Linked DNA regions of Mucilaginibacter gracilis. The protein of the gene in region 1 binds, or shares a complex with, the protein of each later gene. Links are inferred from orthologs where the notes say so. Each region holds a gene or a part of one and is shown in the gene's direction. Other genes may lie near its edges.

Region 1 (15,801 bases):
AGCCCGGAAGGTGAAGATTCGCCAAACAAAAAATATTACGACCCACGTGTTTGGTTGCGTAAAGGCGAAGATACCTTTGTTAAGCGCCTAACTTCGGCTTTTGAAGATTTGAACTGTTTAGATGTAAACAGCAAGTTGTAACTAAAACAACGGTTAGCCCAAAGAAGCCGGTAGTACCGACTAAAAAAAAGGCCTTTACAGACAATAGATAAAAAAAGGGGTAGAAAACTAAATTTTCTACCCCTTTTTTTGTGCTTTTGATAAATTAGATCCGGTACATTACCGTTGCTATCTTATCATCCTCACACAACCTTTTTATTTGATGAGATGCTTTAGTTGGATAATTTCGGCTTCTTCCAAATATCTCCAACGGCCGCGGGGCAAATCTTTTTTGGTTAGGCCGGCATATATGGCACGGTCAAGCTTTACCACATCGTAGCCAAGGCTCTCAAATATTCGGCGCACAACACGGTTTTTACCGCTGTGTATCTGTATGCCAACTTCGCGTTTTGAAGCTCCGGTTACGTAAGATACCGAATCTGGTTTAATCAAACCATCTTCCAGTTCAATACCATAGCCAATTTTATTTAAATCGCCCTGTGATAAGCTTTTATCCAGCTCAACGTGATATAACTTACTGATGTTGCTTTTTGGGTGCGATAACTTATCGGCCAAGTCGCCGTCGTTGGTCATCAATAATAAACCTGTTGTGTTACGGTCAAGGCGGCCAACCGGATAAATGCGTTCTTTGCTGGCTTTATCAACCAGGTGCATAACGGTGCGGCGTTCTTGCGGGTCTTCGGTGGTGGTTATATAGTCTTTTGGTTTATTGAGCAATACATAAACCATTTTTTCGCGTTTCAGGGTTTCGCCATTGTAACGTACCTCGTCTTTATAAGGGTCAACCTTAAAACCAAGTTCGGATATCACCTGGCCGTTAACCGATACAACACCGGCTACAATCAACTCGTCGGCCTTGCGGCGCGAGCAAATACCAGCGTTTGATATGTAACGGTTAAGCCTTATTTTACCTTTATCCGGGTCCTGTGTAGATTTTTTACGGCTACGCATTGTACGGTCGGGCTGCTCGTCGGCTGCCGAAAAACCTTCACGGGTTGAACGTTGTGGTGGTTTTACCGTTCTTTTTGGTTCGCGATTATAAGGTACTGTTTTTTTGTCTTTGTTATCGTCTTCTTTACGTGCGCGGAATGGTCTTGAATCTGTTCCGGCTGCAGTAGTTTTACCTTTAAAGCCGCCTTCTTTTTTAAAACCACCTTCGCGTGGTGGGCGGGTGTCGCCGGTATCTCTGGTTCCGTAAGGTTTACGGCTAAAGCTTGGTGCATCGCCGCTTGCTTTTTTAAAGCCGCCTTCGCGCGGTGGCCTGCTATCGGGAGCCGAATCGCGGGTGCCGTAAGGTTTGCGTTTAAAATCTGATGCGCCTTCTTTTTTAAAGCCGCCTTCACGTGGTGGCCTGCTATCGGGAGATGAATCTCTGGTGCCGTATGGCCTGCGGCCTGCTCTTGGCGAATCACCGCCTTCGGCTTTTTTAAAGCTGCCTTCGCTTTTTGGTGGCCCCTGGTTAAAATCGCGGGTGCCGTAAGGTGATTTTTTAAAATCTCCGGTTGGCTTGTTAAAGTTTTTGTTGAATGACTTTTTTTCGCCATCAAAACTTTTCTTCGGGCCATCATTTTCACCCTCAAACTTTTTAGGGCCTGCTGATGTGGAACGTGGGCGTGATGAAGATGTTGTTCTTTTTGATTTGTCGGGTCCGCCGTTAGAAGTTCTGCGGGATGTGTTGTTGGATTTGTCGTCGCGACTGTTTCCTGATTTTTTAAATGCCATATTGAATGATTAACGCTGTCTCAGCGGGTCTGCAAAATTAAGGTATTTCAACTACAACAACAAGTTTTAAATATGGGTTGTTTTAGGCAGAATAGGGGTACCGCGCAAAGCCAAATTGTAGCAAAAAACATACAAAATTGAGGGGTGGGCAAGCAAAAAAATCATTTTTTTACAAACTTAAAAATCAACGTTTAAGGTACTTTAAAGTGCGATTTTGAACCCAAAAACGAAGTGGTAAACCACCTTGTTTTTTGTAAATGGTTGACATCGTGCATTGTATGGTTTATCTTTGCAGCAGTATTCACCATTAAATTTATACATGGAAAGAAGGAAAATGATTACCAAACACTTAGTAACGTGCTCCGTTATGGCAGTGATAATGATCATCTCCCGACTGCTAATTTTTTGGACAGTTTTGCCCAAAGCAGTCAGTGAAGTCTACCGGTTTAAACCCGTATCTGTAACAAAAAGCGATGCAGAATGTGCCCCATCAGTTGTTATAAACAACGTAAAAAGTTATGATGAAGGCCACTTTTATGCAGGCATAATTGCCCACAAAACCACAACTTTTGATAGTTTAAATTTTGCAAACGAAACCTTGCCATTGAATGATAAAAAGGTTATCGGTAAAATGAAACGTTCGTTAAGGTTACATAGTTTTAGCAATGTGCAAAGCAACCTGTTACACAAAAAAGCTGCAAAAATGTTCCCGGTTATGGAGCCAATTTTAAAAAATTATGGCATACCGGACGATTTTAAGTACATCCCTTTAGTGGAATCGGGCTTTGGTGAAGGCCGCTCAAGCCGGGGTGCCTACGGGCCCTGGCAATTTATGCCGGGTACCGCGCGCGACTATGGCTTAAAAGTTAACAAAAATGTTGACGAGCGGTTAAACCTCCGCAAAGCAACAATTGCTGCCTGCAAATATTTGCTGGGCTTGCACCGCGAGTTTAAAAGCTGGGCAATGGTTGCTGCGGCTTATAACACAGGTTCGCCAAATTTGGCGCGCCTCATGCGCAAGCAAAGCCAACGTAACTATTTCAGGATTAAAATGAATGCCGAAACAGGCGCGTATGTGTATAACCTGATTGCCATGAAGGAGATTATTCAAGATCCTCAACATTATGGTTATACCTACAAGAAACCTATTTTTGGTGTTAATACCGAAATTAACGGAGAATTGTTAGCTTTTAACTAAGCTAAAACTAATAAGGAGCACGTTACCGGGCCGGTTTGCAACAGCAAACCGGCCTTTTTTGTGAGGGATTTTACGCTGTGGTATTTGAGGTTAAGCGATTTTTTACTAATTCGGCAGTTAATAGTAATTTGCCAGCTATTAACATCGTTACATGAATAATCATAGAAAAAAATACGTAACCTGCAAACTCTATTTGTCTTAACCATTTATATCGGATATCATCTCTTATTTCTAAGTGCCCGCTTTGTATGTTTTCTATTTGCAAGGTATCAATATCGGCTTCTGTCATCGAGTCGGATAAATAATAAAGGTTTTTGCTTTTGCAGCCCCGATAAAATGCACGAGTCACTTTTGATGGTTTTAAAATAAAACCTGTGGATAGAGCAAATAGATTCATAATGGAAATCAATGGTTTCCGGCAACTTCTTGAACCAAGTTCCCAAGCGCTTATTTCGCTTTCACCAACCCTATCAATTCCATAGCCCGACATGATGTGATGCAGATCGTGAAATTTTAGATACTTTTTTCTGGCATTAATATTAGGTACCGGAGCCAATATACATCCGATATAAACTCTCACACAATGCGACTCAAAATCGCTCGTTAAATTCAAACTATTAAATTTATAAAACCCAATTAATGCTTCTCTTACCGTCATGAAAAACGTTTATAATAATGTTGATAATATCAAATCTAATGATTGTTATCTGAATAGGTATTAACAAAGTCATCATCATAATCAATTCATAATACTAAGCTTTATAGCAGTTAGGCCAATTTTTCGTTATCTTTGCGCACTTTTAGATACTTGCAGGTTTTTAAAACTTGTTAAGTATAAGTGAGTTTTATAAATTGTTGCTGCAAATTATATGATCGAAAAACCTGTTGACCTTGGCGAGCAAAGTGAAGTTGAAGTGTACGGAGCCCGGGTACATAATTTAAAAAATATTGATGTTTCGTTTCCGCGTAATCAACTGGTGGTAATTACCGGTTTGAGCGGCAGCGGCAAGTCGTCCCTGGCGTTTGATACCATTTATGCCGAAGGTCAGCGCCGCTATATGGAAACGTTTTCGGCCTACTCGCGCCAGTTTATGGGCGGTATGGAGCGGCCTGATGTTGATAAGGTTTCGGGCCTTAGTCCGGTAATCGCTATCGAGCAAAAAACCACCAGCAAAAACCCACGGTCAACCGTAGGCACCATTACCGAGATTTACGATTTTATGCGTTTGCTGTACGCACGCGCAGGCGAAGCATACTCTTACGTATCGGGCCAGAAAATGGAGCGCATGAGCGAAGAGCAGATACTCAAAACCATTCTCGAAAAATTTAGCGAACAACCTATTAATATACTTGCCCCATCGGTAAAAGGGCGTAAAGGGCATTACCGCGAATTGTTTGAGCAAATACGCAAACAAGGCTATTTAAAAGTTTGGGTTGATGGCGAAATGCTGAACGTTGAACCCAAAATGCAGGTCGATCGTTACAAAATTCACGATATTGATGTGGTTGTAGACCGTCTGGTTGTTACCGACAAAGACTTAAAGCGTTTGCAAACATCAATACAAAGCGCATTAAAAATAGCCAAAGGTATTATACGTGTTGCCGATAAGGATAACAACCTGTACTACTTTAGTAAATATTTGATGGACCCGGTTTCGGGCATATCGTATGATGAGCCGCAGCCTAATACTTTCTCATTTAACTCGCCATATGGCGCTTGCGAGCGTTGCGATGGCTTGGGTTATATATTTGAGATTGACGAGGCTTCGGTTATACCAAATCCTAAGCTCAGCATCATGAATGGCGGTTTGGCGCCATTAGGCGAATACCGCGAAACCTGGGTTTTCCAGGTGTTAAAGGCACTGGCTAAAAAGTATGATTTTGCTTTGGCTACCCCGATAGAAAAATTACCTCGCGAAAAGCTGGAAATTATACTCAATGGTGCGCAGGAGTTAATTACTGTGCCCGTTGAATACAATAAATGGAACGTTACCAATTACCAAATATCATTTGATGGTATTATAAAAATGCTGGAAGAGCAGCAGGAAAAACGCGGCGACGATGCTTTGGGCGATATGGAGGCCTACCGTGTTTTAAAGAGCTGCCCGGTTTGTGATGGTGCCCGTTTAAAAAAGGAATCGCTGCACTTTAAGGTTGACGGCAAAAATATTTTCGAACTCGCCAACATGGACATCAATACCTTACGGGATTGGTTTGAAGGTTTGGAAAACAGGTTGAACGAACGCCAAAATGTTATAGCTAAAGAGATACTGAAAGAAATACGCGCCCGCATTGGCTTTTTGCTTGATGTAGGTTTAAGTTACCTTACGCTTGACAGAACTGCCAAAACATTATCGGGTGGCGAAGCGCAGCGTATCCGTTTGGCAACGCAAATAGGCTCGCAGTTAATGAACGTGATGTACATATTGGATGAACCCAGTATAGGACTGCACCAGCGTGATAACGACAGGCTTATTGGCGCACTAAAAAACCTGCGCGACCTGGGTAATACAGTATTGGTTGTTGAGCACGACAAGGATATGATATTGGAAGCCGACCATGTGATTGATATGGGCCCGGCTGCCGGTGTACACGGCGGGCGCGTTGTAGCCCAAGGTACGCCCGCTCAATTAATGAAAGAGCATACCCTTACCACGTCCTATTTAAATGGCGAACGTTCCATCGCCGTTCCCGAAAAGAGGAGGGAAGGTAATGGTAAAACCCTCACTTTGCGAAAAGCCACGGGGCATAATTTAAAAAAGGTTACAGTTGAGTTTCCGTTAGGGAAACTTATTGGTGTTACCGGAGTATCAGGCAGCGGTAAATCAAGTTTGATTACCGAAACATTGTACCCTATATTAAACCATCATTTCTTCAGGGCAAAGAAACACCCGCTGCCTTATGATAAAATAGAAGGACTGGAGCATATTGATAAAGTGATCGAGATCGATCAATCGCCTATTGGCCGTACACCAAGGTCAAACCCGGCTACTTATACCGGGGTGTTTTCGGATATTCGTAACTTGTACGTTGCCCTTCCCGAATCGCGCATTCGGGGTTATAAACCGGGTCGTTTTTCGTTCAACGTAAAAGGTGGCCGTTGCGAAACCTGCCAGGGCGCCGGTATGAAGGTTATTGAAATGAACTTTTTGCCCGATGTGCAAGTACCTTGCGAAGAATGTAATGGCCGCCGCTACAACCGCGAAACGCTGGAAGTGCGTTATCGAGGCAAATCAATAAGCGATGTGCTGGATATGAGCATTGAGGATGCTTGTCCGTTTTTTGAGCATATCCCCTCTATACACCGCAAAATACAAACCTTGCAGGATGTTGGTTTGGGGTATATCACACTGGGGCAATCGTCAACCACGTTATCCGGCGGCGAGGCCCAGCGGGTTAAACTGGCTACCGAATTATCAAAAAAAGATACAGGCAATACGTTTTATATTTTAGACGAACCAACTACCGGTTTGCATTTTGAAGATATTAACGTGCTGCTGGGCGTAATTAACCTATTGGTTGATAAGGGCAATACCGTTTTGGTTATTGAGCACAACCTCGATGTTATTAAAGTAGCCGACCACGTGATAGATTTAGGACCCGAAGGAGGCTCGGGCGGTGGTAAAATACTGTTTGAAGGTACTCCCGAAGGCTTATGTAAGGTTAAGGATAGTTTTACGGGCATGTTCCTGAAAAAGGAAATGGATTTGACAACGAAGCTTAAAAAAAGTAAGTAGCATATCGCAAAAATCCGTCTTTAAATACAATAAGATTATATGTTATCGCAAAACAAAACGCAACTGCTTTAGCTTATAAATGATATGATACCTTTACTCACCGCCGCCCAAATTAGCCAGGTTGATAATTACACAATAGCACACGAGCCTATTACTTCGATAGCGTTAATGGAGCGTGCTTCCGAAGCCTTTGTGGTAGCTTTTACATGTGATTATCCCGATAAGGCAAAAAATATTACGGTTTATTGCGGCACAGGCAATAACGGTGGCGATGGTTTGGCCATAGCGCGTTTACTTAAAAATAACTTTTATACCAACGTAAGCGTAAAAATTGCCCGGTTCTCGCAAAAATCAACGCCAGAATTCGAACATAATTTTGTGCAGCTGAAAAGTGTTGGTATTGATTTTTTTGTGATTAATGCTGACGATGAAATACCTTTTGATGACTCGGAAATTATTATTGATGCCTTGTTAGGAAGCGGGTTAAACAGGCCCCTTAGCGGAGATTATGCAAAATTGGTTGAATATCTTAATAATTTACATACAACCGTTGTTGCTGTTGATGTACCTACCGGTTTTTATACCGATGGCCAAATACCAGGCAATTTACTGGTGCTAAAGGCCAGGCAGGTTATAACTTTTCAGCAAGCTAAAATTAATTTTTTATTGCCCGAGTCGGCGCCATTTATGGATGATTTTAAGGTGGTGGATATTGGTTTGGATAAACCATTTATAGCATCGCTTAACAGCCCTTACCAATTGATTGAGGAGTCGGACGTGCGGCAGATGCTAAAGCCGCGCAAGCCGTTTAGCCATAAAGGCACTTATGGCCACGCCCTAATTATAGCAGGCCAGCCGCAAACCATGGGTGCAGCCTTACTTTGTTCATCGGCATGTGCGCATACAGGTGCGGGCTTAACAACCGTCTGCATTCCGCAGAGTGGCTTGGTGGCTTTAAATACCTCTATGCCCGAAATAATGGCAATAATTAGAAACGACTTGCCCGATATTAAATGGGAAAAATACAATACTATTGCCATTGGCCCCGGTTTGGGTACCGATGCAAGCAGTATAGAATTATTAAGAGCAGTTTTTAAAGAATATAAACGCCCTGTGGTTATTGATGCCGACGCACTCAATATGATAGCCGATAACAAGGATTTGTTGTTAAATATACCCGCTGGGAGTGTGATAACACCACATATGAAGGAGTTTGACCGCCTGTTTGGCCAACACACAAGCTGGTGGCAACGTATTGAAACCGTTATCAGCAAGGCTAAACAATACAATATTTGTATTCTGCTAAAAAACAGGTATACCATTATTGGTACACCAGAAGGAAAGATTTATTTTAACCCAACTGGAAACCCGGCTATGGCAAGCGGAGGAATGGGCGATGTGCTTACAGGCGTTATCACATCGTTACTGGCCCAGGGTTATGCAGCCCGGGAGGCTTGCATTATTGGTGCCTACATACATGGCAAAGCAGGCGACGAATTGTCAAATCAGCTTTCGGTGGTATTGGCCGGGCAGGTTGCCAAACATATACCTGCAACGCTGGCAAAAATGAGGGCATAAAAAAAGCGGTTGTAGTATGCAACCGCTTCATCTATTAACTGACCTTATAAAGAACGAATTACTCAAGTTTGGATAGAAGATTAAATAAAGTAATCTTCGTTTTAATAATCTGCCGGGTTTTGCGTTTGCTTTAACTAAGCAGATTTGTATATAAGACGTACCGAAGTATACAATAGTTACAGGTTTTATAGAAATTATTGCACATTAATTTAGACTGTTTTGGAAGATACTTTAAGTGAGGCTTTTACGCAATGTTGGGCAAAGCTATTATATGGCAGTATTATGGCCGATAATGCTTTGCATACCGGTACTGTTGGTACCTTAGGCACCAACGGTATTAATTTGCGAACTGTGGTATTACGGGCCATTGACCCCGATAAAAAGCAGGTGATATTTTATACCGATAAACGGTCGGCAAAGATGGCTGATATAGCCGAGCATCCGCAGTTAAGCTGGCTGTTTTATGATGCTGCCGAAAAAATACAGATCAGGCTATCCGGCCAGGCAGTTGTTCACCATAACGATGACATAGCGCTATATCACTGGGAGAATGTATCAAAGGCCGGTCGCAAATCGTATATGGCCATTCCGGCTCCGTCTACAGGTATTGCTAACGCATCAAACGGGCTTGAATATTTGGCCGGTAATGATGTTTATACTGTTACAGGATACCACAATTATGCAGTAATAATAACCTGTGTAAATTTTATTGAATGGCTAAGCTTAAAACCTACAGGGCACCGCAGGGCTCAATTTAAATTTACTGATGATAGTTGGAAGGGCCAGTGGCTGGTACCGTAATGCTATATTTTGGCAGCCAGCACCATTTGATCCATAGTTGGGCTTGGTACACCACCGCGTTTTTCGAGAGTTACTGCAAATACAGTTGCATTGGCTACGGGTTTCATTTGTAGCATGTACTTGGTTACGGTGTCGGGCTTGGCATCGAAAACACCTAAATCTACAGGTTTGTTATTAACTATGGCCCAAAGCTGGTATTGATGATCTTTATCGTTTTGGGCAAGCTCCATATCTTTCATATCTATCATCACTTGCTTTTTTTTGGGGTTCCACGCCAATGTGAGTTTTGATGCCGGAGCTTTTGGCGTGCCTTGCAACCTAATTATTTTTACCGATGAATCGCGAAAAACGTCAATTTCGTTATCAAGATAATTAACACGGTTGGCAAAACTCTGGTTTCGGCTCTGCAACAAGGCAATTTGCCCTTCCGATTGGCTTAACCGGTTACTTGTATTGTACAAAGCAATCAGGCTAATAATAAGTGCCGCTAATGATGCTGCAAAAGCATATTTATAAAAGCTGTTAGGCCGTGCGGTAGGTAAGGCTCTAATGTTGTCTTCGGTTTCTGCGTAATCTTCCTCAATTTCGTCGCGCTCTACAAACGGTTTGGTGTTGAAATTCCTATCGTCGGCAAAATTGGTTAATAGGCTATTTAAAACCCTGTCGCGCAGTTGTGCGGGTGGTTCAATGGCGTTTTCGGCTGCGTATGCCTCTAACGCTGTTTGTATGTCATTTAGTTCGGCACTAATTTCAGGGTGCATCTTAGCCATCTCTTCCACCTGCAACTTCTCGTTTGGGCTCAAGTCGCCTAAAACGTAAAGTTCCAATATGCCGGATTCAATATATGCTTTAATGTCTTCCACTTTTAATTAAAATATGTGCGTAACTGTATAATAGCCATTCGTAAACGTGTTTTAACGGTACCCAGCGGCACGCCTAATTCTTCGGATGCTTCAGTATGGGTATAGCCTTTAAAATAAACCAGATCCAAAATTAACTTTTGCTCGGGCTTTAGTTTTTCAACTAATTCTTTAACACCAAGCAGTTCGGGTTTGTAAACTGTGTTTCTTTGTTCGTCTATAAAAGTTACGTTAATTTCAAGCTCTTGGTTTTTGCTTTGATTTTTAAAATCTTTAGAGCGAACCTTATCTATTGATAAATTGCGCGCTATGTTAACCATCCATGTAAATAAACGTCCTTTTTCGGCGCTATAACTTTGAAAAGAGTTCCAAATTTTAATGAATGTTTCTTGTAAAACATCTTCGGCAACGGCTGTGTCAACTACAATGCGGGATATAACCCCAAGCAGTGAGGACGAATACATGTCGTACAGTGCCTCAATAGCAATCTTATCGCGATTGCCCAGGGCAACAACAAGATCTTCTTCTGTTAGGGATATTTTACGCTTCTTAGTCAAAACGATATGAAAGTAAGAAGGATTTGTTATAAATCAAATAAATGTTTTTCGGCATGGTATGATGAGCGCACCAGCGGGCCGCTTTCTACATATTTAAAACCCATCTCCAAACCTATTTGTTTGTAAAAAGTAAACTTCTCGGGTGTTATCCAATCCACTACAGGGTGATGGCTCTTGGTTGGTTGCAAATACTGGCCAAGTGTTAAAATATGCACACCGGCGGCAAGTAAATCTTCCATAGCCTGTATCACATCTTCTTCATATTCGCCAAGGCCAAGCATTATGCCCGATTTGGTTCGTAAACCTGTGGCCGATATGCGGCTCAGGCACTCCAAACTTCTGTCGTATTTGGCTTGTATACGTACCTCTTTAGTTAAACGGCGCACAGTTTCGAGGTTGTGCGATACTACTTCGGGCCTAACGGCCAAAACGCGGTCAAGGTTATCCCAAACACCTCTAAAATCGGGTATCAAAGTTTCTAAAGTAGTTTGCGGGCTTTCTCGCCGGATGGCATTAATGGTTTCGGCCCAAATTGTAGAGCCGCCGTCCTTTAAATCGTCCCTATCTACCGATGTAATTACGCAGTGTTTAACCTGCATCAATTTAACCGAGTTGGCAACGCGGTTAGGTTCGTCCATATCAACGGCAAGTGGCCTGCCTGTTGCCACCGCGCAAAACGAGCATGAGCGGGTGCATATGTTACCCAATATCATAAATGTAGCAGTGCCTGCTCCCCAGCATTCGCCCATGTTGGGGCAATTGCCGCTTTCGCAAATGGTGTGCAGTTTATGAGTATCAACTAAACCACGCACGTGTGCATACTCTTTACCAACGGGTAACTTAACCCTAAGCCAATCGGGCTTGCGTTGTGTTTGGTTTGCAGAAACAACCGGTAACTCAATCATGAAACAAAAATAAATAAAAATATATTGGTTATTGAGTTATTGGTTATTGAGTTGTTAGTTTTGTGTCAATTATTTAGTGAGTGGTTGATTGAGTTTATGAAGTGATTGAGTTTAGCTTGTATCAATATAAATTCGTAAAATCAAGTGCTCCAACTTGTATAATATAGCTATCAGCATAATAACAACTAACTTAATAAACAAATAACCAATAACTACACTATGGCTACTGTTGAAACCACATATGTTGGCGGCTTTCGTACCGAAAACACACATTTACAATCGGGCACTCAAATTATAACCGATGCACCTACCGATAACCAGGGTAAAGGCGAGGCTTTTTCGCCTACCGATTTGTTAGCAACGGCGTTAGGAACCTGTATGCTAACCACAATGGCTATCAGAACAGCCAAAGACGGCATTGACATGGACGGGGCTAAATGCGCCATTACAAAAATAATGGCTGCCAACCCACGCCGGGTATCAGAAATTGTTGTGAAGTTTGATTTCCCGAAAAGCTACACCGACGAACAAAAAAAACTGCTTGAAGACGCTGCCTTAACCTGCCCCGTTTATTATAGCCTAAACGATAGTTTGGTTAAAACGGTAGATTTTGGATGGTGATTTTTAGTTTTTAGTCTTGAGCCCTGAGTCTTTAGTCTTGAGTTCGGAGTGTCTTAAACAATTCTTTAGACTCCCGGCCTAAGACTAAAGACTAATAACTTCAGACTAACACTGAAACCGCTTCTTCTACAGATATTTCGCCATGAGATTGATCTAAAATGCATTCACCGTTTTGGATGAGTAACATTTGGGGCGATTGATGGTGTACGTGAAAATCTGCCGCTATTTGGTTTGATAGTTCGCGATGTTTAATGAGATCTAAAAAATAAAGAGAAACATCCTTAGGCAGCATATCCCACTCTAATTCAAATCTTTTTTTTGCCATCATGCTGATAGAGCAGCGTGTGGAATGTTTAAATATAATGCTTTTACCAGCTTTTTGTTTGATGTTCTCTAACTGATCTGCCGATTCTATTAATGTCCAGTTCATAGTTCAATAATTCTTTTGTGCAACGGGTTTTATTACCTGCAAAGGTGGAGCAAAAACCATGCTTAAAGAAATGAACCCCAAAAATTGACAAAGCACTGTTATTTTCTGTGCTGCTGCCCATAGGCCGGGCATAGGTATTGCGAGCAAGATGAGGTAATACTCCCTAAGGCAACAAGTAATGCAATAATGCAAATTAATTTTCTCATACCGTACTATAAATTAGTAGCTAAATATAGCTTTAATTGTTCAATATTTCGGCAAGGCTGGCCATCTTTATCGCAGTAACGGCGGCTTCGTCGCCTTTATTGCCATGTATGCCGCCTGCACGGTCTTCGGCCTGTTGTTGGTTATCGGTTGTTAAAACACCAAATATAACCGGTTTGCTGTACTTTATGGCCACATTGCTTACACCGTTAGCAACGGCCTGGCAAATAAAATCAAAATGTTTGGTTTCGCCTTGTATCACACAGCCCAGGCATATTACGGCATCAAGTTTAAGGTTTTTAAGCAGCAAATCGGCACCGGCGGTAAGCTCAAAGCTGCCGGGTACCTGGTAGGTAAAAATATTATCGGGCAGGGTACCGTGGTTGATAAGGCTTTGGTAAGCACCGCCATACAATGCGTTGGTAATACCCGAGTTCCACTCGGATACAACAATACCAAAACGGTATGGAGCCGCAGAAGGTATTGCTGTGTCCGAAAAATCGGAAAGGTTTTTTAAACGCGTTGCCATTGTTTAGTTATTAAATTATTTGTTATTGAGTTGTTGGCTTTGTTGTTGAATTTTTAATTGTTAAGGATATTAGAGAACCCAATAACTTATTAACTCAACAACAAATAGCCAATCTCTAATTTATTGCTTTGCTTGCTCGCGGGCAATATATTCGTCGGCATTTTGCGATTCGGCACTTGTTGGGTAATCGGTTTTAATTTTTTCGAAAGTATCAACAGCCGATTTGTAATCTTTTTTTGCTTCGTAAACCAAAGCTAATTTTTTAAGATATAAAGGCGATAAAAAATCATTTTTAGCTTTATCAACAGCTTTCTTAAAATAGGTTTCGGCTTTATCAAAATCTTTCAATTCAACATAAGCGTCGCCTGTGCTGCCTAAGGCTTCGGCTGCAACAAAGCTATCGTCGCCCCTAAAGCTGTTTAGGTTATCAATGGCCTTGCTGTATTCGCCTTTGTTTAAATAGGCTGTACCTAAGTAAAAATAAGCAAGGTTGGCAGCCTTGGTGCTACTATAATCGTTAATAATTTTTTCAAATCCAGGGTAACCGGCATCACCTTTAATTGCTTTGTCCCATTCTTTTTTGGTCCATAAATCTTGTGCAACGTGCATTTGATCGGCCGCTTCAGATTCGCGGGGGGCCAGGTAAAATTTTTGGTAAGCGATATATAAAAGTATAAGGGCCACAATGGCTCCTACTATAAATAATAAGCTTTTTTGGTTTTCTCTTACAAATTTGCCTGTTTGGCCAAAATCATTATCTGCTTGCACAATACGGGTATTTACCTGGGTGTTTGACATTTCTACTCTAAAATTAAGTTTGCAAAAATACGTTTTTTTAATTTTTTAGCAATAGCTAATCGTGTTTAAATAATAAGCATCTTTTTACTGCCAAAAACAGGCTTATATCTTAACTTTGGAAACATTATCAATATGTATTTAAAGCACCTCTCGTTACTTAACTTTAAAAATTATACCGAAACCGAATTAAATTTTGAACCCGGTGTAAACGCATTTGCCGGTAACAACGGTGCTGGCAAAACTAACCTGCTTGATGCTATACATTACCTTGGCCTGTGCAAAAGTTACTTTAACCCTATTGATAGCCAGCAAATTAAACAAGGTGCCGACTTTTTTATGGTGAACGGCATATTTGAAAAAAACAACAAGGCCGAAGTTATTGCCTGCGGTTTAAAACGCAACCAAAAAAAGCAATTTAAACGTAACAAAAAGGAGTATCAACGCCTGGCCGACCATATTGGCTTGTTTCCGTTGGTGATGATATCGCCGTATGATATCAGCATCATTATTGAAGGGAGCGAAGAGCGGCGCAAGTTTATTGATAACGTAATATCGCAAACCGACCATAATTACCTGGACGAACTGATTGCCTATAACAAAACGCTGCTCAACCGCAATGCTTTGCTCAAGCTAATTGCCGATACCGGGCGGTACGACCCGCAATTGCTGGAAGTATACGATGAGCAACTCACCACATCGGGCAATAAAATTTTTGGTAAACGGAAAGAGTTTATGGAGGTTTTCACTTCTATATTTAATAAACACTACAGTTTTTTGAGCGATGATGCCGAACTTGTTGAGCTGGTTTACGATTCGCAATTGCTGCATGATGATTTTACCGCGTTGCTAAAAAAATCGGTAGAGCGGGATAGGGCACTTGAACGCACCACTTATGGTATACATAAGGATGATTTGCATTTTGCAATACATGGCATGGCCATGAAAAAATTTGGATCGCAGGGGCAGCAAAAATCTTTTTTGATAGCGCTGAAACTTGCTCAGTACACTTTTTTAAATAATAGAAACGGTTTTAAACCCTTGCTGTTACTTGATGATATTTTTGATAAACTCGACGAAAACCGTACACGGAAACTGATGCAAATGGTATCGAACAATAATTTTGGACAGGTTTTTATTACCGATACCAGTGTTGATAGGGTAACCCGTATATTTAGCGAGCTTAACGTGGCAATTAATATTTTTAAAGTTGATAAAGGAGTAGTGTATGCGTAAGGCTAACGATAAAACCATGAAAGAAGCCATTGAGCAAATGCTTAATGTTTATAAAATAAAACGCAAGTTTGACGAAACTTCGATAAAAATGGCATGGCCCGAGTTGATGGGCAAAATGGTTGCGAGCCGCACAAAAGAGATATACATTTACGAAAAAAGGCTTTTTTTGCGTATCGAATCCTCGGTAGTGAAAAATGAGATTATGCAAATGCGATCTCAAATTATTGAAAAGGTTAACGAGAAAGCCGGAAGTGTGTTGATAGAAACTATAGTACTGCTATAAAATTAGTGACCGATGCGGTTGCTGGCGGCACGTTTTTTCTTCGGCAAATCGTTTATCAATGCCGAATAAATAACTAAAAATATACCTGGTATTAAAAATACCAATTGTACTTCGGGGTGAAAGTGGAAGGTGTACAATGAAAACACCACCAACAAAACGATGGAGATGGCGTAAAAAATAATTTTTTGAAACTTTTTCATTGTTTAACCTGCTGTTGAATTAGTG
Region 2 (16,303 bases), 4.8 Mb from region 1 along the record:
TCCGAAACTTCCATTGGAAGTTCACCTCTTACCTGGCGTATTTTGTCAACCTTTGTGTGGATTGTTTGTAGGTCGTATAAAGCTTTAAGCTTCTGTTCTACGGTTTGTTCCATTAAATCAAATATTTGATGGGGTTTGTATTTACTTCTGTTAAACGGACGGCGAAGTTAGCAAATTTTTTTCGAATAATTTCAGATATTAAATTCTGCGTAAATTGCTCACTTTCAAAATGTCCTATGTCTGCAATAACTATCTTTTGCTCGGCATCAAAAAACTCATGATATTTAAAATCGGCCGTTATAAAAACGTCCGCTCCGGCACCAATAGCGTGCTTCAATAAAAAGCTTCCCGAGCCTCCGCATACCGCTACGTTTTTAACGCTTTTACCGCGCAAATTAGTATGCCTTATCACACTTGCATTCATTTTATATTTTACAAACTGCAAAAAATCCAGTTCGGTCATGGGCGTTTCCAATTCGCCTACCATGCCCGAGCCTACGTTTTGGTATTGGTTGGTAATGGGGTACAAATCGTAAGCAACCTCCTCGTAAGGGTGTTCCATAAAAAGCGCCATCAGTATTTTGCTTTCCAGGTTTGCGGGGTAAACGGTTTCTATCCTCACTTCGGGCTCGTTATGGCTGCTGCCCGGCTGGCCAACAAATGGTTGGGTACCTTCGTTGCCTTTAAAGGTTCCGGTTCCATCGACATTAAAGCTGCATTCGCTGTAGTTGCCAATATGGCCGGCCCCGGCTGCAAACAAGGCATTGCGCACCTTAACCGCATAAGCCGCCGGAACAAAAGTAACCAGCTTTTTTAACAAGCCATGTTTGGGCAATAAAATACGGCAGGCCTGCAAACCAAGGGTTTGGCAAATGCGGGCGTTTACACCGGTATCAATACTATCTAAATTGGTGTGTATGGCGTATATGGCTATGTTGTGCTTAATGGCTTTTTCAATAACGCGCTCAACATAGGTTTTGCCGTTAAATTTTTTCAGTCCCTTAAATACAATGGGGTGGTGCGATACTATAACCTGGCAGTTTTTGGCAATAGCCTCGTCAACCACAGCTTCGGTACAATCAAGCGATACAAGGGCCTGGCTTATTTCCATTTCAGGGCTACCCACAATGAGGCCGCAGTTATCGTAATCTTCCTGATAGCTGAGCGGGGCAATGCTTTCGAGATAGCTGGTAAGTTCGGCAAGTTTCATATCAACCAAAAGTCAGAATAAATAGCAATAGTGGCAACCCCAATATTAACTAATCATAAAGTTTGTTTCTATAAATCCCCAGTTGTACCCAAATTTCCCCAAATTGATAATCAGGGCTTTATACTGCATTGCCTGATACTCATTTAACGCCATATTTGCTAATTGGCATTGGGTTTGAACTATATATTATACGTTCAATAAAAATCCTCTTTCCCCTAATTGATGATTGGTTGATTTGTTTTTTCATAACAGGTAATGGTTGTAGTATCGGCAGATATTTCAACCATTTTTTTTGCCCCGATTTTTATACTTTAAAATGACGAAAACAATTATAAACGGGCGTATTTTTGCAAGGTAAACTTACAAGTTTAGCTTGCAAATAAAATGAACGAACAAAACCTGGCTTTAGCTTCCGAATTACGAACGGTAATTGCACGCCTTACCAAAACAATGCGCCGAAAATCGGTTTGGGCCGAAAAGCTTTCGTTAACCGAGCGATCAACCATTGCTTCCATCAACCAAAACGGAACGGTGCTGGCAAGCAAACTGGCCCTTATGGAAAAGATAACCACGCAATCTATGTCGCAAATTTTAAATCATTTGTTTGAGCTGGGGCTGATTACCAAAACACCTTCCCAAACCGATAAACGCAAAGTTTTGATCTCACTGTCTGATGCCGGGCAAAATTTGCTTTTCAAATCGCGCAGCGAAAAGGAAGAATGGCTAAACAAAGTTTTAACAGAACATTTTACCAGCGACGAGCGCGAACTGCTAAGCAAAGCGATAGCACCACTAACCCGTTTGGTTGATTTTGATTGACGATGAATCCCGGTTAACCGGGAACTAAACAAGTACTACCATGACTATAAATACCTTCAATGCCTTCCGCAGCCGCAACTACAGGTTGTATTTTGCCGGGCAATCAATATCGCTCATTGGCACCTGGATGCAAAAAACCGCCGTAAGCTGGGTTATATACGAGCTAACACATTCTAAATTTATGCTGGGGGTTACGCTTTTTGCAAGCATGTTCCCCTCGTTTTTATTCTCGTTCATTGGTGGCGTTGCTGCCGATAGGTACAACCGTTACCGCCTTTTACTGGCAACCCAGGTAGCATCAATGGCACAGGCCATTTTAATAACAGCACTGGTATTTTTTAAACATTATTCCGTTTGGGAAATTATCACGCTGAGTGCTATACTGGGTTTAATAAACGCCTTTGATGTACCTGCCCGGCAATCGTTAGTGTACGAAATGGTTGATGATAAGGCAGATTTGCCGAATGCCCTCGCGCTCAATTCGTCTATGGTAAACCTATCGCGCCTTATTGGCCCCGGTATAGCGGGTATTATTATCGAAAAATTAGGCGATGATGTTTGCTTTGGTTTAAACGCTATAAGCTTTATTGCCGTAATAGGTTCTATTTTGATGATGCGCCTGCCGGCCTATGTTAAAAAGCCGCACACCAAAAATGTTTTCGGCGAATTAAAAGAAGGCTTTGTGTATATCAAAAATACGCCGTCAATCAGCTTTATATTAATTATGCTGGCAGCTATCAGTTTGTTTGTTTTGCCTTACAGCACGTTAATACCGGTTTATGCTAAAGATATTTTTCACGGCACGGCATCAACTTTCGGGGTTATTGATAGCGTTATAGGGTTGGGCGCATTTTCGGGGGCAATGTTTTTGGCTTCGCTGAAACCGGGCATGAACCTTAAAAAGATACTCGCCATTAACACGTTGATATTTGGCGCGGGCCTGGCTTTGTTTTCGCACGAAACCTATTATTACCTCGCCCTTGTATTTGCAACCTTTAGCGGCTTCGGTATGATGTCGCAAATAACCATCAGTAACACGCTGATACAAACCACCGTTGCGCCCGAAATGCGAGGCCGCGTTATCAGCTTTTACGCAATGGCCTTTTTTGGTATGCAGCCTTTAGGTGGCCTTATTATTGGCGGGGTATCGCAATGGATAGGCGTGCAAAATACCATGCTTGCCGAAGGCGGCATTGCCTTGCTGATAGGCTTAGTACACCTTCGCTTTTTAAAGAAAGCCAAACTCAACAAAAAACAAACGCCGCTAATGGAACAGCCTCCGGTAACGGCTCTGCAATAAAAAATTCATCTCAATAAAAACAAAAAAACATGGTAACTTCATTAGACAAAAACACAGCTTTAGTGCTAATCGACCTGCAAAAAGGTATAATAGCACTTCCGCTGGCACACCCCGTAGCCGGCGTTTTAGCTAACGCGGCTAAATTGGTTGAGGCCTTTCGTAAAGCCGGGCAGCCTATTGTTGTAGTAAACGTTAATACGGGCAATGCAAAATGGACCAAATCCCGTAAGGATTCTAAACAGGGCGCATTTACGCCTCCGGAAAACTGGCTCGAAATTGCCGACGAGATTAAAACCGAAGCAACTGATATTTTTATCACCAAACATACCTGGAATGCTTTTTACGAAACCGCTATTGACGAGGAATTAAAAAAACGGGATATTACAGGCATCGTTTTAGCCGGAATAGCAACCAGTATTGGTGTTGAAGGCACGGCCCGCGCAGCAAGTGAGCGTGGCTACAACATCACATTTGCAACAGATGCCATGACGGATATGGTTGCCGAGGCACACGATAACAGCATCAAAATAATTTTCCCGAGGATAGGAGAGGCTGATACTACCGATAAAATAATTGAAATGTTGGGATAGGCCAATTATGCCCGGATTTAAACACTCCGGGCACTCATATCTTAAATGGCTTTGTTTTTGTTCATCAGCAATAAAGATACGCCAAGCGAGAACAGCAAACCCAATAATAAAGCCCCGAACATTTGGCCGGAAAAATCGGCAAGAGTACCTGCATTTACATAATTGATATACAAAATGGCGGCAGTAACAGCTATTACGCCACCTGCAAGTAATATTTTAAAACTTTCAATAAGTCCTTCAAAAAAGCTCATTTCGCCGCCAAGGTAGTTTTCGCGGTAATTGCGTACACCAAAGAAAAGCCCCAATAGCGGAATTAAGCCCGATGTATATTCAATAGGCTTTAAATCGTGCTGCGGCCCGGTTGTTACTCCACTCCAGTGCATTATAAATATCCAAAGCCCACTAAGCACACCTATAATGGCACCGCTGATAATTGCATTTTTCATAAATAAATATTATATGGTTCAACTATTGGTATATAATACCAATTGCGGCGTTTTGTTTGCAAATGCCAACATAAACCCAAAAATTATCTTCGTACCCCAAACAGCTTTTTTAATTATATTTGCAGCGTTTTGAATATCCGTGAAATTTTAGAGCGATATAAGGCTGACGAACGGATACAGACGTTGGCTACAGCACTCAATGGTGCAAAAAACCCAAGGATACAACTCCGCGGGTTAGTCGGATCGAGCGATGCGGCAATGGCGATAGCTTTGTATTTTTTAAAGCATAGCCATATGCTTTTTATCCTTCCCGATAGGGAAGAGGCGGGCTACTTCCAGTCGGATCTGGAAAGCTTACTTGATAAAGAGATTTTGCTCTTTCCATCATCATACCGCAAACCGTTTGAGTTTACCCAGCCCGATAGCAGCAATGTTTTGGCCCGCGCCGAAGTATTGAACGAACTGAACCATACATCGGAATATGGCCAACTGATTGTTACCTACCCTGAGGCCCTCGCCGAAAAGGTAATAGATCGCGCCTCTCTCGAAAAAAACACACTCGAAATTGCTGTAGGCAATAAACTGGGCCTCGATTTTATTAACGAATTTTTAATTGAGTACGACTTTGAGCGGGTAGATTTTGTTTATTCGCCGGGCCAGTTCTCCATTCGCGGCGGCATTGTTGATATCTTTTCCTTCTCGCATGATTTGCCTTACCGGGTTGAGTTTTTTGGCGATTTTATCGAGTCGATACGCACCTTTGAAATAGAAAGCCAGCTATCTGTTGAGCAGGTAAAAACCATCACCATAGTACCCAACGTACAATCAAAATTTTTAACCGAGAGTAATATATCGCTCTTAGAATATATAGACCCATCAACCCAGATTTGGATACGCGATGTGCAGTTTACGCTGGATATTGTTCAAACCGGCTTTAAAAAAGCAACGGCTTTATGGAAGGCCCTTTCGGCTGAAGAAAAAAATGCCAACCCCGATTGGATAGACCCTAAATTTGCTTTCACCGACGAAAAAATGATAGCCGACCAGCTACATGATTTTTCCCTGATTGAGTTTGGGAAGCAGTTTTTTTATACCCCAACCAGCAGCATCCAATTTGATATACGCCCGCAGCCATCCTTTAATAAAGATTTTAGTCTGCTTATCCACAACTTTAAAAACAACGAGGCCGAAAAAGTAGAAAACTGCATTTTTACCGATTCGAGCCGGCAGCTGGAGCGGCTATATGCCATTTTTGAAGATCTGGATAAAACCATCAAATTTACCCCGGTAAACATTTCCATCCGCGAAGGATTTATAGATCATGCCCAAAAAATTGCATGCTATACCGATCATCAGATATTTGATCGCTATTATAAATACAAACTTAAAAAAGGTTACCAGCGCTCGCAGGCCATTACGCTTAAAGAGCTGCGCGAACTAAAACCCGGCGATTACATTACCCATATCGACCACGGTATAGGCAAATACGCCGGTTTAGAAAAAGTTGAAGTTGGCGGCAAAATGCAGGAAATGATACGCTTGCTTTATGCCGATAACGATTTGCTGTATGTTAACATTAACTCGCTTAACCGCATATCCAAATACAGCGGCAAGGAAGGTACTGTACCCAAAATGAACAAATTGGGCACCGATACCTGGGAAAAGCTCAAGAAAACAACAAAAAAAAAAGTTAAAGACATAGCGCGCGATCTGATTAAGCTTTACGCCGTGCGCAAGGCACAAAGCGGCAACGCCTTTTCGCCCGATAGCTATTTGCAAACAGAACTGGAAGCATCGTTTATATACGAAGACACGCCCGACCAGGAAAAAGCCACCATCGACTTTAAGAAGGACATGGAATCGCCCCACCCTATGGATAGGTTGATTTGCGGCGATGTTGGCTTTGGTAAAACCGAAGTTGCCATACGCGCCGCCTTTAAAGCCGTTGCCGATAGCAAACAGGTAGCCGTACTGGTACCAACAACCATTTTAGCCGCCCAGCACTACAAAACCTTTACCGAACGCCTAAAGGGCTTCCCCTGCAATATTGATTACGTAAACCGCTTTAAAACCAGCAAGCAAATTAAAGATACCCTGCAAAACCTGGCCGATGGCAAACTGGATATTATAATTGGCACGCACCGCCTGGTAAGTAAAGACGTAAAGTTTAAGGACCTCGGCTTGATGATTATTGACGAGGAACAAAAATTTGGCGTATCAACCAAAGAGAAGCTAAAGGCCATGCGCATTAACGTAGATACCCTAACCTTAACCGCAACGCCAATTCCGCGTACTTTGCATTTTTCGTTAATGGGCGCGCGCGATCTATCCATCATATCAACACCGCCGCCCAACCGCCAACCCGTTGTTACCGAACTACACGTTTTTAACGATAAGCTGATTAAGGAGGCTGTTGAATTTGAGATAGACCGCAACGGGCAGCTGTTTTTTATCCATAACCGCGTTGCCGATTTGCCGCAACTGGGCGGCATGATAAAAAAGCTTGTACCCAAGGCCCGCATTGGCATTGCCCACGGCCAGCTTGAGGGTGATGACCTGGAAGACGTTATGCTCAAGTTTGTGAACAACGATTACGACGTGCTGGTTGCAACCACCATTATTGAGGCCGGTTTAGATATACCCAACGCCAACACCATCATCATTAACTATGCCCACATGTTTGGTTTGAGCGATCTGCATCAAATGCGTGGCCGCGTGGGTCGTAGTAATAAAAAAGCATACTGTTATTTATTGAGTCCGCCATTGTCAACCCTAACATCCGAGGCGCGTAAACGATTGAGTGCCATTGAAGAGTTTAGCGATTTGGGCAGCGGCTTTAACGTTGCCATGCGCGACCTTGACATTCGCGGAAGCGGAAACCTGTTAGGTGCCGAGCAAAGCGGCTTTATTGCCGAAATTGGCTTTGAAATGTACCACAAGATATTAGACGAAGCCATACAGGAACTTAAAGACGACGAATTTAAAGGCTTGTTTGATGATAAACCAAGGCCCTTTGTATCGTTTACCCAAATAGATACCGACCTGGAAATATTAATACCCGACGAGTATGTAACCAGCATACCCGAACGCTACAACCTATATACCGAACTAAGCAAACTGGAAAACGAAACCGAACTGGCAGCCTTTGCCCAGCAACTGCACGACAGGTTTGGCCCCGTACCACCACAGGTACACGACTTACTGAACACCATGCGCCTGCAATGGTTAGGCAAAGCCATTGGTTTCGAAAAACTGTCCATTAAAAAAAATGTGCTGCGCGGCTACTTTATAACCAACCAGCAATCTCCTTATTTTGAAACCGCTCAATTTAGGCAGGTGCTCAACTTTATGCAGGCCAACCCGCGCCGCTGCAACATGAAGGAAGTAAAAAGCACCCTCCGCATCAGTATTGAAAATGTACGCGGAATTGACGAAGCCGTTGCCATATTAGAAGAAATGGCCGAACCGGTAGGGGTTTAAACAAACATTTAATATCAATAAATATTTTGTAAATTGAGCTGATAAAAATCTTTGTTTCCTCTGGGTAAAACCTCAGTGTACTTTGTGATTAAATTAACCACCGGGAAGCCCAGAGACAGGAACACGAAGGTCACAGAGTAAACGCATGTTTTGATATACCCTCTTTTTAAACTGCATGGATTTAAAACACCATATCGCGAATGAAAACCATATTCTTTCTGAGACGCAACTCGAAGGAATTAATGCCGGGTTAGCAGATATTGAGGCAGGCCGGACGCACTCGAACGAGTACGTGAACACCCAAATTGAGCAAATGATCTATAATTTCCGAAATGGTTCAGATAACAGTCAAGTGTTAGTCTAAAATACAACTATCGGCCAATACACCCTTTTAAATTGCTTAACACTGGCAACCATTTCGTTTTTATCAACGGGCATCATTTCGCCATAAACACTGTTTTGCAAAGCTGTAATTGTGCTGTCTAATACAATACCGGTTTGGTAAACCAGTTTGTGGTTTCTTAACAAATAAAATGTACTGGTTACGGTAGCAACATCGGCTTCGCCGTTGGCGGTAAATAGCCACGTTCTTTGCATCTGTTGCAACACATGCCGGTTTGTGGTTTTCAATGCCCATATTTTGGGCAATTGCGGGTTTAGGGTTGCAAAATCGTCGGGGGCAATAGCAACGTATGCAGCCCAGTTATCTTTTGTAAAATCAAAACCTTTAAATGCGGCTATAGTACGAGCATCCTCTGTTTTAGAAACAGGTTTGGGATTTACTTTAGATATTGGGACAATTAGACAAAAACCCGTAGCTAATGCTATTAGTTCGGCAATGGCCAAAACTATCACTAACATAATAATAGCCCTTTTCATTTTGTTATAACGGCTTTTGGCATTTGGCTTACTTTCTATTCCCGTAAAAACCCCGCCTGTAAGCGCATCACAACACCAACTGATAAATATCCTTCAAATTGCGTCCCAGTTCTTTATAATCAAGCCCAAAACCTACCACAAACTTATTTTCTATTTCAAAGCCAACATGCTTCAACTCGGGTATTTCAAGTTCAACGGCATCGGGTTTGTAAAGCAGCGTGCAGGTACTAACAGATTTTGGCTTGCGGGTTTGTATTTTATCAATTAAATACCGCAGCGTATTGCCGGTGTCTACAATATCTTCAACCAATATAACGTCGCGGTCTTCAATGTTTACGCTCAGGTCAAACTCATCGGTTATTACGCGTTTGCTCTCCAGCCCTCCCGCGTACGATGATAGCTTCATAAAGGCAACCTGCGCAGGTATGTCAACATATTTCATCAGTTCGGCTATAAACATAAAGCTGCCGTTCAATACACCAATAAATATGGGGTTACAGGCTTCATATTCCAGGGTAAGTTCGGCACCAATTTGCTGGCAACGAGTGTTGATAGCATCGTAATCTATCATTTTTTTAAAGCTGAGGTCGGCTACGTGAATTATCATGTAGCTAAATTAACAAATAGCTTTGTGTATAGCTAAAAACTAACGCCCAAATAATCATTATCTTTACCGGCTAATGGATCATCAGGTTTATACGCTGCCAAACGGCATCAGGCTTTTATACAAACACACGGTATCGTCAATTGCACATTGCTGTTTTTTGGTTAACGCAGGCGCCCGAGACGAGGCTCCCGGTAAAGATGGCTTGGCACATTTTATTGAGCATTTGCTGTTTAAAGCCACCAAACGCCGCAGCACAAACCAAATATTAAACCACCTTGAACTGGTAGGGGCCGACCTAAATGCTTACACCACAAAAGAGTACACCTGCATACACGCCTCGTTTTTAAAACAGCACCTGGAACGCGCCATTGATTTAACCGAAGACATTGTTTTCCACTCCACCTTTCCCGAAGAGGAACTGGTGAAGGAAAAAGGCGTAATACTGGACGAAATATCATCGTACCTTGACCAGCCCGACGAAGCCATACAGGACGATTTTGAGGACCTACTTTTTGCCAATCATACCCTTGGCCGCAATATTTTAGGCACCGCAGCTTCGGTTAGTTTATTGGACAAGCAGGATATTGCCCATTTTATAGCCCAAAACTACAACACCCACCAAATGGTTTTCGCCGTATTGGGCGAGTACGATTTTAAAAAGCTAATTAAGCTTGCCGATAAGTACTTCGGGCATATTAAAGCCAACACAGCCACCAAAAACCGGGCGAAGCCACAAACCACAGGGGGGGAAATTGTAAGATTTTTTAAACCAATTTCGCAAACACATGGGGTTATTGGCAGCCAGGCTTATGCGGCATCCAGTCCGCAAAAAAATGGTTTGTTGTTGCTTAACAATATTTTGGGGGGCATTGGCATGAGTTCGCGCCTTAACCTCCAAATTCGCGAAAAATATGGTATTGCTTACAGTATCGAATCCAATTACATCCCGTTTTCGGATACCGGCCTGTTCACCATTTACTTTGGTACCGACACCGAAAAGGCCGACCGCGCCATCCGTTTAATTCACAAAGAACTTAAAAAACTCCGCGATCAAAAACTCGGTACCCTGCAATTGCATCAGGCTAAAACCAAGTTTATTGGGCAAATTGCCCTGGGCGAAGAAAACCGCATAGGCCTCATTATTGCGATGGCCAAAAGCCTGTTGGATTTTAACCGTATTGATACTCTCGACCAGATATTCGCTAAAATTAATGCCGTTACTGCCGAAGAAATGCAAACCATTGCCAACGAAATATTTGATAGCAATAGCATGACAACATTGCTATTTGAGCCTAATGATTAAACTATTACTTTTGCAGCAATGAAATATCCTATCATAGCATACGGCGATCCGGTTTTAAGAAGAGTAGCCACGAATATTGATCCAGTCGAATATCCGCATATCAAGGAACTGGTTGAAAACATGTTCGAAACTATGTACGCTGCCCGTGGCGTAGGTTTAGCAGCTCCGCAGGTGGGCCTGTCTATGCGGCTTTTTGTTATCGACGCATCGCCGTTTGATGACGACGAACCCCAACTTAAAGATTTTAAGAAAGCGTTTATTAACGCCCAAATACTGGAAGAAACCGGCGAAGAATGGCCCTTTAACGAAGGCTGCCTCAGCATACCCGAAATTAGGGAAGATGTTTACCGCAAACCCGAAGTGCGCTTATCATACTACGACGAAAACTTTAAGCACCACGAAGAAACCTTTACAGGCCTGGCCGCCCGCGTTATACAGCACGAGTACGACCATATTGAAGGCAAACTGTTTACCGATAAGCTGAGCCCGTTGCGCAAACGCTTAATTCAAAAAAGGCTTACAGATATTTCTAAAGGAGAGATAAAGGTTGATTACCGCATGAAATTTCCCGCCGTTAAAAAAGGCCGTTAATTACTATCGCTTACGCCGCGGCTTTTGTTACCCTCGGTAATTTCTTTTATTAAAGCTCCCCAGGCAAACGGGTTATACAACGGGTTAACATACGAGTGTTGGTTAACTATATCGTTATGCTCGTTTTGTGCCCAGGCTGTTTGTATCTCCTTGCTGTCGCGCGGTAACGAGTGGGTTAATGATGCTATTGATTTGCCGCTTAAATTTTTACGTGCAATTTCAAGGTCGTCATCAGCAATTTTCATGGTCACAAAATCTTTCCTAAACTCATCGGTAGTGGCCCATGGGAACACGTGTACAACAGGCAGGTTTATAGATTTTCCGTTAAGTTTTACCTGTAACGTATAACTTTTATCTTTCACATTGGCGGGTATCACAACCAATGTTGATGCATAACCTATTGATGTAAAACGCAGGGTATCCAACTCGTGCGCCACAAACGAAAAGTAGCCTTTGTAGTTGGCCAGGTTAACCACATTTTTGGCCGATACATTGGTAACCGTTGCATACGGTATAACCGTGCTACTATCGGCACTTAGCACCACACCGGTAAATTGCACCAATGGGCGCTCGCCCTTTTGCTGGGCAAAGGCCGATGCTGTAAATACAGTTAATAATATGAAGATCAAACGCTTCATTTCAAACCCCTTTTGTTTTATATGTACCAATTTGGTAAAATGTTTAAACTAATTAATATACTAATTACGCAAATTTTGGGCCAATAGTATATTTAAATTTGTAACATTTAACACACTTTAACTTTATCGCAAATTTTCGGGCAACACAGCATGTGGGTCGTCAATGTCTGTAAGGTTAATAGCTTCTACGGCAGTAATTTCGGGCACGGCTTTTTTAATGGCTTGCTCAATACCCGCTTTCAGCGTCATGATGCTCATCGGGCACGATTCGCACGAGCCCAGTAACTTCAATTTTACTACACCCTCTTCCGTAATCTCTTCAATAGAAACGTTCCCCCCGTCTGTCTCCAAATACGGACGAATAGTATCTAAAGCCGCTTCCACCTTTTCTAACAATGTCATTTGTGTAATATTTACTGTAAAGATAAATAATTTATTGTATATGTGCGCTTTGCGGTGCCCTGGCATTTACAATAGAAACCTGCTGCGCAACACGCTCGGCCAGGTCAATAAACGCTGCCGACATGGGGTTTGCCTCATCCAGTATCAGCGGCCTTCCTCCATCGCCCGATTCGGTAATGCCCTTCACCAACGGTATTTGCCCTAAAAACGGGGCGCCAATTTGCGAAGCCAGTTTTTGTCCGCCGCCCTGGCCAAAAATATAATATTTATTATCCGGCAATTCGGCAGGTACAAAGTAGCTCATGTTTTCAATTACGCCCAGTATCGGCACGTTAATGGCCGGCATCATAAACATACCAACGCCTTTGCGGGCATCGGCAAGTGCTACGTTTTGCGGGGTGGTAACTATTAACGCTCCCGCTATCGGGAAACCCTGGGTAATGGTAATGTGTATATCACCGGTACCCGGTGGCAGGTCAACAACCAAATAATCCAGTTCGCCCCAATCGGCATCATTAAACAATTGCTTTACCGCGGTTGATACCATTGGCCCGCGCCACGGCACGGGTTGATCCGGGTCGGTAAAAAACCCTATCGATAATAGTTTAATACCATACTTTTCAATAGGCTCAATCCGTGTTTTACCATTTTCCTGCGTTGCCCTCGGCTTTGCACCTTCCAGGCCAAACATAATAGGTACCGATGGGCCGTAAATATCGGCATCAATTAAGCCAACCTTTGCACCCGTTTTAGCCAAACCCAATGCCAGGTTAGCCGCCACGGTTGATTTACCCACGCCGCCCTTGCCCGATGCTACAGCAATAATATTTTTAATACCCGGCAAACTATTGTTGCTTTGGGTTGTCACTCGCGATGTCATGTTAATGCTCACCTCGGCCTCTTTGCTTATAAAATGCAATATGGCGTTGCGGCAGGCGTTTTCAATCATGGCTTTTAAGGGGCAGGCCGGCGTAGTTAATATTACCGAAAAGCTTACCTTATGGCCATCAATACGTATGTCCTCAATCATGTTAAGGGTTACCAGGTCTTTTTTTAAATCTGGCTCTTCAACGTGGCCAAGGGCGGTAAGTACTTGTTCTGTGGTTATTATCATTTTTTTAAATACAATAAATATAAAACAGCTTGTGCCGTAGTTTGTTACAATAAATTAAACGGCAGGAAACCGTTGTAAAGATAAGATTATTAGTTTTGGTTAAAATTTATAGATGCGCCGCCTAAACCCCAAATTTATCCGCATTGCCGGTATTGTACTATTTTGTTTGTTTATTCTCGTGTTAATTGCGGGCATTATAGCCTTTAATAAGCGCGAAAAACTGCTCCAATCGGTAATTAGCAAAGCTACTGCAAAAGCAAAAAGCGAATATAATTTAGATGTAAAAATAGGTTCGGCCCGTTTTGTGGGCCTGGCTACCGTTGCCCTTTCGCAAATAACGGTAGTGCCGCAAAACCGCGATAGCTTATTAAAAATAACCGATTTTGAAGTTGGCGTAAAAATTTGGCCCTTGCTGGTTGGCAACATTAAACTGGCTTCGGTAAAGTTAGATAACGGCATCCTTAACCTGAGCAATGTAAATGGCGTTAAAAATTTCGACTTTTTATTTAAAAAGAAAAAAGATACCACTGCCACCAGCTCCGGCGATATATCTATCGTAGCCAACAACCTCATCAACCAGGTATTGTATAAAATTCCGGATGAGCTCGATCTTAAAAACTTCAATGTGCGGTTTCACTCCGATAGTATAAACGTTAACGTACAGGCCAAAAGCGCGCTTATTAAAAATGGTAACTTAACATCAACCATTATAATTAACAACGGCGAATCAACCCTACACTTCACAGGCAAAATGCGCCCTTCCGATAAATACATTGATGTTAAGCTTTACGCAGATAACAAAAAAGTTGAAGTGCCCTTTGTTGCCAAAAGATATGGTTTGAAATTGAGTTTCGATACCATAAGCACCCAACTAAAACGCGTTGAGCGCAGCGATGGTGAAACCCGCATTTATGGCTCCTGGGCTGTAAATAATTTAGTAATTAACCATCCCAAAATAGCATCTAACAATATTATTGTGCCCAATGGCTCAATAGATGCCAATATATTCATTGGTCAAAATTATGTTTCCATTGATAGTTCGTCGGCAATTCATATTAAAGATGTTACGGCCAACCCATACATCAAATACACCTTAAAACCGGTTAAGGTTTATGAGCTTAAACTGCGTACCGATTACCTTGATGCACAAAAACTGTTTAACTCTTTCCCGCAAGGTACTTTTGATGCCCTCGATGGGATACAGGTTGCCGGTAAATTATCGTACAATCTTAATTTCTACCTCGATACTTCAAAGCCCGACGATGTGCAGTTTGATTCGAGCCTGAAGCAAGATCATTTTAGCGTAGTTAAATACGGCCGCACCGATTTGGGGAAACTAAACGGACCCTTTGTTTACACGCCTTACGAAAAAGGCCAAGCCATGCCTCCGCGCGATATTAGCCCTAACAACCCCAATTACACGCCGCTTTCGCAAATTTCGCCCTATCTGCAACATGCCGTGATGACCGCCGAAGACCCTACCTTTTTTAAACACAATGGCTTTGTTGAAGAAGCCTTGCGCAAATCTATCGCGGTTGATTTTAAAATGAAGAAATTTAAGCGCGGCGGCAGCACCATATCAATGCAGTTGGTAAAAAATGCTTTTTTAAGCCGCCAAAAAACAATGGTTCGCAAAATTGAAGAAACGCTTATTGTTTGGATGATAGAAAACACGCACATCATATCCAAACAGCGCATGCTCGAAGTTTATTTTAATATTATCGAATGGGCGCGCAACGTGTATGGCATTGGCGAAGCCTCGCGTTACTATTTTGGTAAAACACCTGCCGAGCTAAACCTGGGCGAAAGCATATACCTGGCAAGCATTGTGCCCAAACCCAAATCGGGCCTGTATTATTTTGAGCCCGATGGCGAGTTGCGCAGCAGTTTGCAGGGTTACTTTAATTCGTTAGGCAACATGATGTCTATCGCCGGTTATACCCAGCGCGATAGCAGCGGCTATGGCTTTTTTGATGTGAGGCTAAAAGCTGCCCTGCGCCAAAGGGTAACAACAGATACCGCCGCTATAGCTAAAATGCTAAACCAGGACGAAGATGACAATGATGCTGTGCCAATCCCCACTGTGGTACAACCCGAAAAAAAGCCCAACTTTTTTCAGCGCCTCTTCGGGAAAAAAGATACTACGCACAAAAAAGAAAGCCCGGCAGATACCGTAACCAAAACTAAAAAAGAACTTCGCCAGGAACGGCGCGAGCAAAAACGAAAAGAGAAAGAAGCCCGTAAAAAGCTGGAAGAAAAGGGTTTGTTTTAGTATTACAAAAAGGTGACAACGTTTAATGTTTCAACACATATTTTTGGTGCTAATTAAAAAACAACCAAAATGTCACTTTTAAAAAACCTGAACTGGCGATATGCCACCAAAAAATTTGATCACACTAAAAAATTAAGTGCCGAACAATTAGATGATCTATTAACGGCCATACAGTTAGCACCATCAAGCCTTGGGTTACAGCAATACCGCGTTTTGGTTATTGAAGATGCCGACACCCGCGAAAAATTACGCGAAGCCGCTTTCGGTCAGCAACAAATAACCGAGGCGTCGCAACTGATTGTTTTTGCAGCCGAAACTAACATGGACGAAGAATTTGGCGAAAAATATATTGATTTAATTGCCAAAACACGTGAAATTGGCCGCGAACACTTGGGTGGTTTTGAGCAAATGGTTTTAAACGCAGTTAATAGCCGCAGCGAAGACGAAAAAATTGTTTGGGCTCATAAACAAGCCTACATTGGCTTAGGTTTTTTATTAAGCGCCGCCGCAGCTATAGGTATTGATGCCTGCCCAATGGAAGGCTTTTTAGCCGGCAAATTTGATGAGATACTGGGCCTTAAAGAAAAAGGACTAACGTCATCGGTAATAGCCACCATAGGCTTCCGCGCCCACGACGATCATTATGCACAAC

The links.
Region 2: the proteins of uvrA (region 1) and mfd are in contact, whole or in part, in a crystal structure (PDB 4DFC), measured with the Escherichia coli proteins. The link is inferred for Mucilaginibacter gracilis from one-to-one orthologs.

Annotation. Positions count from the first base shown.
Region 1 is NZ_RBKU01000001.1:6,318,826-6,334,626, reverse strand. Bases 3,535-6,977 are described here. They hold uvrA (excinuclease ABC subunit UvrA), read left to right. Parts: upstream 3,535-3,909; coding sequence 3,910-6,777; downstream 6,778-6,977. Other genes in these bases: BDD43_RS28250 (NAD(P)H-hydrate dehydratase), read left to right, coding at 6,862-6,977; BDD43_RS28260 (hypothetical protein), read right to left, coding at 3,535-3,698. Also shown: fbaA (class II fructose-bisphosphate aldolase), read left to right, coding at 1-141; BDD43_RS28270 (pseudouridine synthase), read right to left, coding at 316-1,842; BDD43_RS28265 (lytic transglycosylase domain-containing protein), read left to right, coding at 2,210-3,040; more of BDD43_RS28260, read right to left, coding at 3,111-3,534; more of BDD43_RS28250, read left to right, coding at 6,978-8,355; BDD43_RS28245 (pyridoxamine 5'-phosphate oxidase family protein), read left to right, coding at 8,575-9,156; BDD43_RS28240 (anti-sigma factor), read right to left, coding at 9,159-10,019; BDD43_RS28235 (RNA polymerase sigma factor), read right to left, coding at 10,022-10,573; lipA (lipoyl synthase), read right to left, coding at 10,600-11,478; BDD43_RS28225 (OsmC family protein), read left to right, coding at 11,698-12,099; bacillithiol system redox-active protein YtxJ, read right to left, coding at 12,200-12,529; ribH (6,7-dimethyl-8-ribityllumazine synthase), read right to left, coding at 12,768-13,262; BDD43_RS28210 (tetratricopeptide repeat protein), read right to left, coding at 13,383-14,060; DNA replication/repair protein RecF, read left to right, coding at 14,193-15,293; BDD43_RS28200 (DUF721 domain-containing protein), read left to right, coding at 15,286-15,576; BDD43_RS28195 (hypothetical protein), read right to left, coding at 15,579-15,776. UniProt on the Escherichia coli protein: The UvrABC repair system catalyzes the recognition and processing of DNA lesions. UvrA is an ATPase and a DNA-binding protein. A damage recognition complex composed of 2 UvrA and 2 UvrB subunits scans DNA for abnormalities.
Region 2 is NZ_RBKU01000001.1:1,498,157-1,514,459, forward strand. The notes cover bases 4,101-8,045. They hold mfd (transcription-repair coupling factor), read left to right. Parts: upstream 4,101-4,494; coding sequence 4,495-7,845; downstream 7,846-8,045. Other genes in these bases: BDD43_RS06335 (DUF4199 domain-containing protein), read right to left, coding at 4,101-4,365; BDD43_RS06345 (hypothetical protein), read left to right, coding at 8,021-8,045. Also shown: BDD43_RS06310 (zinc ribbon domain-containing protein), read right to left, coding at 1-113; BDD43_RS06315 (Nif3-like dinuclear metal center hexameric protein), read right to left, coding at 113-1,210; BDD43_RS06320 (MarR family winged helix-turn-helix transcriptional regulator), read left to right, coding at 1,595-2,029; BDD43_RS06325 (MFS transporter), read left to right, coding at 2,070-3,329; BDD43_RS06330 (isochorismatase family protein), read left to right, coding at 3,359-3,919; more of BDD43_RS06335, read right to left, coding at 3,961-4,100; more of BDD43_RS06345, read left to right, coding at 8,046-8,209; BDD43_RS06350 (hypothetical protein), read right to left, coding at 8,206-8,724; hpt (hypoxanthine phosphoribosyltransferase), read right to left, coding at 8,792-9,331; BDD43_RS06360 (M16 family metallopeptidase), read left to right, coding at 9,405-10,634; def (peptide deformylase), read left to right, coding at 10,653-11,225; BDD43_RS06370 (peptidase associated/transthyretin-like domain-containing protein), read right to left, coding at 11,222-11,863; BDD43_RS06375 (NifU family protein), read right to left, coding at 11,987-12,265; BDD43_RS06380 (Mrp/NBP35 family ATP-binding protein), read right to left, coding at 12,297-13,379; BDD43_RS06385 (transglycosylase domain-containing protein), read left to right, coding at 13,492-15,651; BDD43_RS06390 (NAD(P)H-dependent oxidoreductase), read left to right, coding at 15,721-16,303. UniProt on the Escherichia coli protein: Couples transcription and DNA repair by recognizing RNA polymerase (RNAP) stalled at DNA lesions. Mediates ATP-dependent release of RNAP and its truncated transcript from the DNA, and recruitment of nucleotide excision repair machinery to the damaged site.